2 regions of the Staphylococcus schleiferi genome follow, and region 1 is predicted to be linked to the other one. Evidence: riboswitches for the same ligand, from Rfam matches in the RefSeq annotation. Region 1 holds a riboswitch; the other holds the start of a gene.
The links. A riboswitch is a leader RNA that binds a small molecule or an ion and turns the genes downstream of it on or off. The one in region 1 is predicted to bind S-adenosylmethionine.
Positions count from the first base shown of each region.

Region 1 (4,011 bases):
CGTTGTCTCGCCCCGGCAAGGATGACTAGAGCTGGACAAGCTACCAAAGCGTAGAACAGCTCAGTCAGCTACTGCGCTTTCTACTTTTTTCGTACGCTTATCATGCGAGACAGAAATCTATTTGATTTCGTTGTCTCGCCCCGGCAAGGATGACTAGAGCTGGACAAGCTACCAAAGCGTAGAACAGCTCAGTCAGCTACTGCGCTTTCTACTTTTTTCGTACGCTTATCATGCGAGACAGAAATCTATTTGATTTCGTTGTCTCGCCCCGGCAAGGATGACTAGAGCTGGACAAGCTACTAAAGCGTAGGACAGCTCAGTCAGCTACTGCGCTTTCTACTTTTTTCGTACGCTTATCATGCGAGACAGAAATCTATTTGATTTCGTTGTCTCGCCCCGGCAAGGATGACTAGAGCTGGACAAGCTACTAAAGCGTAGGACAGCTCAGTCAGCTACTGCGCTTTCTACTTTTTCGTACACTTATCATGCGAGACAGAAATCTATTTGATTTCGTTGTCTCGCCCCGGCAAGGATGACTAGATCTGGACAAGCTACCAAAGCGTAGGACAGCTCAGTCAGCTACTGCGCTTTCTACTTTTTCGTACACTGATCATGCGAGACAGAAATCCTATGTTATTTGGTATTTCTAAAAATTTTTGATTCCAATTCAACTAGCCATTTTGATCATTGAATCCTCTAAAAACAGTCAAAAAAAGAGGTCAAGACATCAATCTGTCTTAACCTCTAAATATTAAATGCTTCATCAAATGACAATAGACAACTTAATTAAAAGATTCAATTTCATCCATAATACTTTGAAGCGCATTAACATCATATTGAATACGACCATGGAAAACAAATTTGTTAAAGAACTCATTCAACTGTTCTGGACCTACTAACACTTTTGTTGTTCCTTGTGTTGCAAAGCTTGAAATCGTTACATCGCCTTCACGTTTTGGATTAAAATATAAAATCGTAGTTGGCGTATATTTTAAATCCAATTGACGTTGCAATTGTGTCGCAACTTGCTCAATATGATTGATTTGTTTTGTATAATCTTTGATTGAAAGTGCATTTTGTTCACCATCTTGTTGGTCCAGCACAACCATTTGTGGTGTTGATGGATCTAAATCTAATGTTTTGAAAACTTGCTCTAACATTGGATTTTCTGAAAATTGATTTTGACTTACGCCTTGATATACATGACCTTTTAAAAGTTCAGAATCAATAATATAAAGGCCTGTACGTGTCAAAACGAGATGACTAATACGTGTAATATCCTCTAAATCATTAGTGGGTAAAAAGATATTGGCCATGATATGCATATCTTCTGGTCGAATACGTTTTTCTTTGACTAATCTTTCACGTATTCCAAGTAAACGCATATCTGTCACATATTCACTACTATTTTTTGAAAATAATTTTAATGCATCAATTTCTCTATTTTTTGAAGAAAGCATTGTTTCATATTCTTCTTTATGTTGCGTGTCCGCTTTTTTCTTTTCAATTCGAACTTTTTCAAGCTCTTCTTCATGCTCATGAGTCAGTTGATCTTGCTTCGTTTGATATTGACTTGCGTAACTTTCTTTCGCTTTCTTTTTACTTTTGAGCGCTATCAAAAACAAAATAAAGAATAATGCTGCAATTACAATAGCAGCAATGAGGCCTATTTCGATTGGACCAAATTGTGTCATTTGCAATACCTTCCTTTTATCTACATTTCTACAGTTATTTCTATTATATTAAATAACTATAAAATTAGCGATAGTTAAAGCAATAAAATTTATTGTAAAGCAGAAACCGCTTCTTTTAATAATTCAATTTTATCTGTTTTTTCCCAAGGTAATTGCACATCATTTCGACCAAAGTGACCATATGCGGCTGTTTGTTTATAGATTGGGCGTTGTAAATCAAGCATTTTAATAATTCCAGCAGGTCTTAAATCAAAGTGATCACGTACGGCTTGAATTAAAGTATCCTCACTGACTTTTCCTGTGCCAAATGTATCGATAGCGATAGAAACGGGCTGAGCGACACCAATAGCGTAGGCAAGTTGCACTTCACATTTATCCGCAAGTTGTGCAGCTACAATGTTTTTTGCGACATAGCGCGCTGCGTAGGCTGCAGAACGGTCGACTTTTGTAGGATCTTTTCCTGAAAAAGCACCCCCACCATGACGGGCATAACCACCGTAAGTATCCACAATAATTTTACGGCCAGTTAAGCCTGCGTCACCTTGTGGACCACCAATGACAAAACGCCCTGTTGGATTAATGAAAAATTTAGTCTCTTCATCTAATAAGCTTGGGTCTACTGTTGGATAAATAACATACTCTTTAATGTCATTTTGGATTTTTTCTAATTCAATTTCTTCGTGATGTTGTGAAGATACAACAATTGTATCAATACGTTTGGGTTGATTTTGTTCATCATATTCAACCGTCACTTGGACTTTACCGTCTGGTCGTAAATAATCTAAAGTTCCATTTTTACGGACTTCTGATAAACGTTTCGATAATTTATGTGACAGGTCAATTGGTAATGGCATGAGTGTATCTGTTTCATTTGTCGCAAAACCGAACATCAAGCCTTGATCGCCAGCACCTGTATTTAACTCTTCGTCATTCATTTCATCACGATATTCTAAAGCGCGATCGACACCTTGTGCAATATCAGGTGATTGTTCATCTATCGCTGTTAAAACAGACATTGTTTTATAGTCGTAACCATACTTCGCACGTGTATAGCCAATCTCTTTAACTGTTTCGCGTACGACTTTTGGAATATCTACATAAGTGGAAGTAGAAATCTCACCCGCGATTAAGGCCATACCTGTCGTCACTGTCGTCTCACAAGCGACACGTGCATTTTTATCTCCTTTCAAAATTTCATCCAAAATTGCATCAGAAATCTGGTCTGCAATTTTATCAGGATGACCTTCTGTTACTGATTCTGAAGTAAATAAGCGTCTGTTGTATGTCATAATAAACTCCTTTATATAATGGATTACGAACATTCTCTCTCTGAGCTCAATAAAAAAAGAGCCTTTCAACACTATAAAATAGAGTGAAGGCTCTAACGTCCATTCGCTCTTATCGTTCAGACCATATTTGTCTGCAAACGGTTTGGCACCTTTCTTCGTTAAAAGAGGTTGCTGGGTTTCATTGGGTCCATGTCCCTCCACCACTCAGGATAAGAGAATCCGTTAGCACTATATTACATAACTTTTATCAGTCTGTCAATTTCGTACTTATGCACAAATCACTTCTAAAAACCTTTCCTATCTATAAGGTTGATGTTGAATACATCGATATTCATGTAAGAAGCCACTAAAAAAATGATAAATTTGAGTGAACCATTGAAACTTTCGATGAATTTAACGCTGAAGTCATAGTCATAATACGTAAAAATAAATATTTAATCTAAAATCTGTTATTTCCCCTTAAATATAGTAGGGATTATTTCTCTAATATGTTATACTCTTAAATTGTAAAGGCTTACATTCAACAAAATTCGGAGGGGATTAGATCATGTCATTCAATACTAGTGCGTTAGAGGCATTAATCGATAAGCCAAGTTCACATTTTCAACTTACAACAACCGAACTTTATAACAAAATCTTAAAGCGTGATGAAGCAGAGTTAACAGAACTCGGTGCCATCAATGCGAAAACGGGTGAATACACGGGGCGCTCACCTAAAGATAAATTTATTGTAGACAATCCACAGGTAAAAGACGATATCGATTGGGGGTCAATCAATCAACCGATTTCTGAAGAAAAATTTCTCAATCTCTACCATAAAGTTATTGATTACTTAAATGACAAAGAAGAATTGTTTGTTTTTAATGGCTATGCAGGAAGTGATTCAAATTCACAACTTAAACTGACAGTAGTTAATGAATTCGCATGGCATAATTTATTTGCACAAAATATGTTTATTAAACCAACTTCTAAAGAAGAAGCTTCAAAAATCAAAGCAGATTTTACATTAATTTCTGCACCTCACTTTA
Region 1 covers NZ_CP094712.1:1,060,977-1,064,987, reverse strand. The annotation lists gene MUA40_RS04980 (nuclease-related domain-containing protein) at 783-1,694, opposite strand; gene metK (methionine adenosyltransferase) at 1,784-2,983, opposite strand; SAM riboswitch class I at 3,090-3,199, opposite strand; gene pckA (phosphoenolpyruvate carboxykinase (ATP)) at 3,531-4,011, shown strand, end outside.

Region 2 (4,011 bases), 960 kb from region 1:
TTGTTAGAAACGAAAATTTCTGCACCTTTTGGTAAATCTTTTAAGCTTTTATATTTTTTTGAATAAACCGCCATAGGTTCTAAATGAACATTACCAGCAGATTCAATTTTATAACCTTTGTCTTTTTTCTCAGTGTCTAAATAAGGTGTATGTTGGAAAAAGTTTGCATCTAATTCGCCAGCATCTAACAATTTGTTTGGTGTCGTGTAATCGTTAATTGTTTTAATTTCCAAATCATAACCTTTATCTTTTAATAATGGTTTTGCTTCTTCTAAGATCTCAGCGTGTGGTGCAGGTGAAGCACCAACAACAATCTTTTTGTCTTCTTTTTTACTATCAGAACCATTTCCACATGCGGCTAAAGCAACTGCAACAACAAGAACAACAATAATCGATAAAAATCTTTTCATTAATACAGTCTCCTCTTCACTATTATTAGCGTTTATCTATTTTATTTGTTATCCAATCCCCTAAGAATTGAATAATAAATACCAAAATTAATATTAAAATGGTTGAAACTAAAATAACGTCGTTTTGATTTCGCGTAAATCCTGTTAAGTATGCCAAGTTACCTAAACCACCTGCACCGATAACACCTGCTACTGCTGTTGATCCTACTAAAGCAATCGCTGTTACAGTAATACCTGAAATTAAGGCTGGTAGTGATTCTGGTATCAATACTTTTAATACGACTGTCCAAGTTGTCGCTCCCATTGATTTCGCCGCTTCAATAACGCCTTTATCAATCTCTTTAAGTGCAATTTCTACGAGTCGGCCGTAGAAAGGGGATGCCCCAATGATTAAAGCAGGTAAAGCACCTGTTGGACCACTGATTGTGCCTAAAAGTAAACTTGTAAATGGAATTAATAATAAAATCAAAATGATAAATGGTATCGCTCTAAATAAATTCACAATGAAAGAAACAATACTATAAAATACACGACCTGCTTTAGATTTACTTTTAGATGTTAAAAACAGAATCACACCTAAAATGAGCCCAAATATAAATGAGAATGCTGTTGAGATGATTGTCATGTATAGCGTTTCATATGTCGCTACCCAAACATCAGGCCAACGTACATTCGGCATTGTTATCATCTCTTGAAGTATTTCGCTAAAACTCTTACCCATGACTGACCACCTCTACATCGATATTTTGTGACTCTAAGTCCGCTTGTACTTCATCAAAATTTATTTTTGAGACATCTTGAATGTGCACGAGTAAATAGCCTATAGTGCCCGTTTTTGAATGTTTAATATTCCCCTCTAAAATATTGGCTGAAAGATGATATTCTTGCGAAAGATGGGACAATATCGGACGTGTTGTATTATCGCCAGAAAAAGTCAATTTAATTAAAATATCATCCTTTGCTAGAGGAAATGTCGCTACAAGCTCATCGCTCTCATCACTCGGTTTCAAGTCTTCTTGAACAAAGCGACGTGTCACTGCGTGCTGTGGATTTTCAAAAATATCAGAAACTTTACCTTGCTCAATGACACGACCATTTTCCATTACAGATACTTCATCACAAATTCGACGAATGACGTGCATCTCATGCGTAATAATAATAATCGTTAAGTTCTTTTCCTTTTTAAGTTGTAAAAGTAAATCTAATATTTCATCTGTCGTTTGAGGGTCAAGTGCACTTGTTGCTTCGTCACACAGTAAGACTTCTGGATCATTGGCCAGTGCGCGGGCAATGCCGACACGCTGTTTTTGACCACCTGATAATTCAGAAGGATACGCATGCTCTCTCCCTTTCAAACCGACACGTTCAACGAGCTCTAATGCTGTCTGCTTTGCTTCACTTTTTGCAACACCTGCAATTTCTAGTGGAAAAATAATATTATCCAATACCGTTCTTGACCACAATAAATTAAAGTGTTGGAAAATCATGCTGACTTTTTGTCGTTTTTTACGTAAATCTGCTTTACTTAGCTGACCTATGTTATCCCCGCCGATAACCACATCGCCCGATGTAGGTGTTTCTAGATAATTAAATAATCGTATTAAAGTACTTTTACCAGCACCAGAAAATCCGATAATACCATAGATTGAACCCTTCTCTATCTTTAGGTCAACATGATCTACAGCTGTCACAGATTTTGATTTACTCTCGTACTTTTTAACGATATTTTTAAGCTCAATCATACTGTTCCTCCTTGTGTTTCCCCTCTTATCTGCAAAATAAAAAATGCTTTCTCTTTTTAAAAATGAAAGAGAAAGCACTAACACGAATCGCTTTTCTCTCATCTTCAAAAGTAAAATTTTTACTTTATGTGAATTGGCACCATTTCTATATACTAGACGGTTGCCGGGCTTCATAGGGCACATCCCTCCACCACTCCGGATAAGAGTTTTCTGACTATTTAATTGATATTAATCTTATCATTGTAATCAACATGCGTCAATCACTTTTTTTAATTTTTCTAATAAGTACGGTACAGATTGAAAAGCATACAATCTTTCTACTTCTTGATCATAATGCATGATCATTAACACAGGCACAGACTGTATTTCATTTGCTTGACTCCAATCTGGGTGAAAATTTAAATCTATTTTCACAATTGGTAATTGTGTCATCTCATTGGCAATATCTAACATTCTTTCAGACATTTTACATGTCCCACACATCGGTGTATAACCGAATATGAGATGAACGTTTTGATCACTATTTCTATATATATTGTTCAATTGCTCTGAAACACTCATGATATGAATACTTCCCTTTAACATAAAAATCTTTTTTTACTTTAAATCCAAAATGTTGTAATACATTAGAGAGGTAATCGCGTGGACAACGTGCCACTTCACTATAATTCGTATCGATGAAAATATCGATGCGCTCACTCAAATAAGTTGTAAACCATTTGCGGATTTTTCGACCTTCCGCATCTGAATCTACTAAAATGTAGACCTGTTTATCATACAAATATTCAATCATATTGTCTAATTTTTCAATTCCCATCGTTCCATGTGTACATATAATTTCGACAGGTTCTAACAACACCTCTTGAACACGTTTTTTATCAGATTTACCTTCTACAACAATAACCTTATTGATCATCGCCATGGTCTTCACCTTCTAAAAAATATTTGAGTACAAAAAACTCCTTGATAATCAGATTACCGAGGAGTCTTTATGCGGGCATTATTCACCAATCATTTGTTCATAATCAGCTGCACTTAGTAATGCATCTAATTGGCTTTCATCGCTTAATTCAACTTTTACCATCCAAGCTTTTTCGTAAGGTGATTCGTTAACCGCTTCAGGTTCGTCTTCTAAACCTTCATTCACTTCGATGACTTTTCCTGATACAGGAGAATATAATTCAGAAACAGTTTTAACTGATTCCACACTACCGAAAGTTTCACCTTCAGTAAGTTCATCTTCCACTTCTGGAAGCTCAACAAAGACGATATCACCTAATTCGCTTTGCGCAAAATCTGTAATTCCAATTGTTGCTGTTTGACCTTCAACTTTTACCCATTCGTGTTCTTTAGAATATTTTAATTCGCTTGGCACTGCCACGTTAATCCCCTCCTATAATGTTTACAATTACAATTTTATCATGACATATTGGAACGGTTCTATCAACTATTTTATGATAGCCAAGTATTGCGATAGACCTCTTCATTAAAGCCGACTGTCACTTTATCACCTAAGATCGCTAATGGTCGCTTTACTAACATGCCATCAGAAGCAAGTAAACTTAATTTTTCATCTTCATTCATATTTTCTAATTTGTCTTTAAGGTTTAACGCTCTGTATTTTGCGCCATGTGTATTAAAGAACTTTTTAATATCCAAGCCTGATTTTTCTATAATTTGACGAAATTCTTTTTCTGTCGGTGTATGCTGTACAATATCGATAGGTTCATAGCTTACACCATGATCAGATAAAAATTTCGCTGCTTTTTTACATGTTGTACAATTTGGATAATGATAAAATTTGATCATGCCTTTGACCTCCTTATTCCAATTAATTTTAATATATCAAATTATTAATT
Region 2 covers NZ_CP094712.1:2,023,899-2,027,909, forward strand. The annotation lists gene MUA40_RS09555 (MetQ/NlpA family ABC transporter substrate-binding protein) at 1-410, opposite strand, end outside; gene MUA40_RS09560 (methionine ABC transporter permease) at 436-1,131, opposite strand; gene MUA40_RS09565 (methionine ABC transporter ATP-binding protein) at 1,124-2,152, opposite strand; SAM riboswitch class I at 2,248-2,358, opposite strand; gene MUA40_RS09570 (thioredoxin family protein) at 2,399-2,713, opposite strand; gene MUA40_RS09575 (toprim domain-containing protein) at 2,679-3,074, opposite strand; gene gcvH (glycine cleavage system protein GcvH) at 3,153-3,533, opposite strand; gene MUA40_RS09585 (arsenate reductase family protein) at 3,605-3,961, opposite strand.
Region 2: another riboswitch for S-adenosylmethionine. It lies ahead of MUA40_RS09565 (methionine ABC transporter ATP-binding protein); the one in region 1 lies ahead of metK (methionine adenosyltransferase).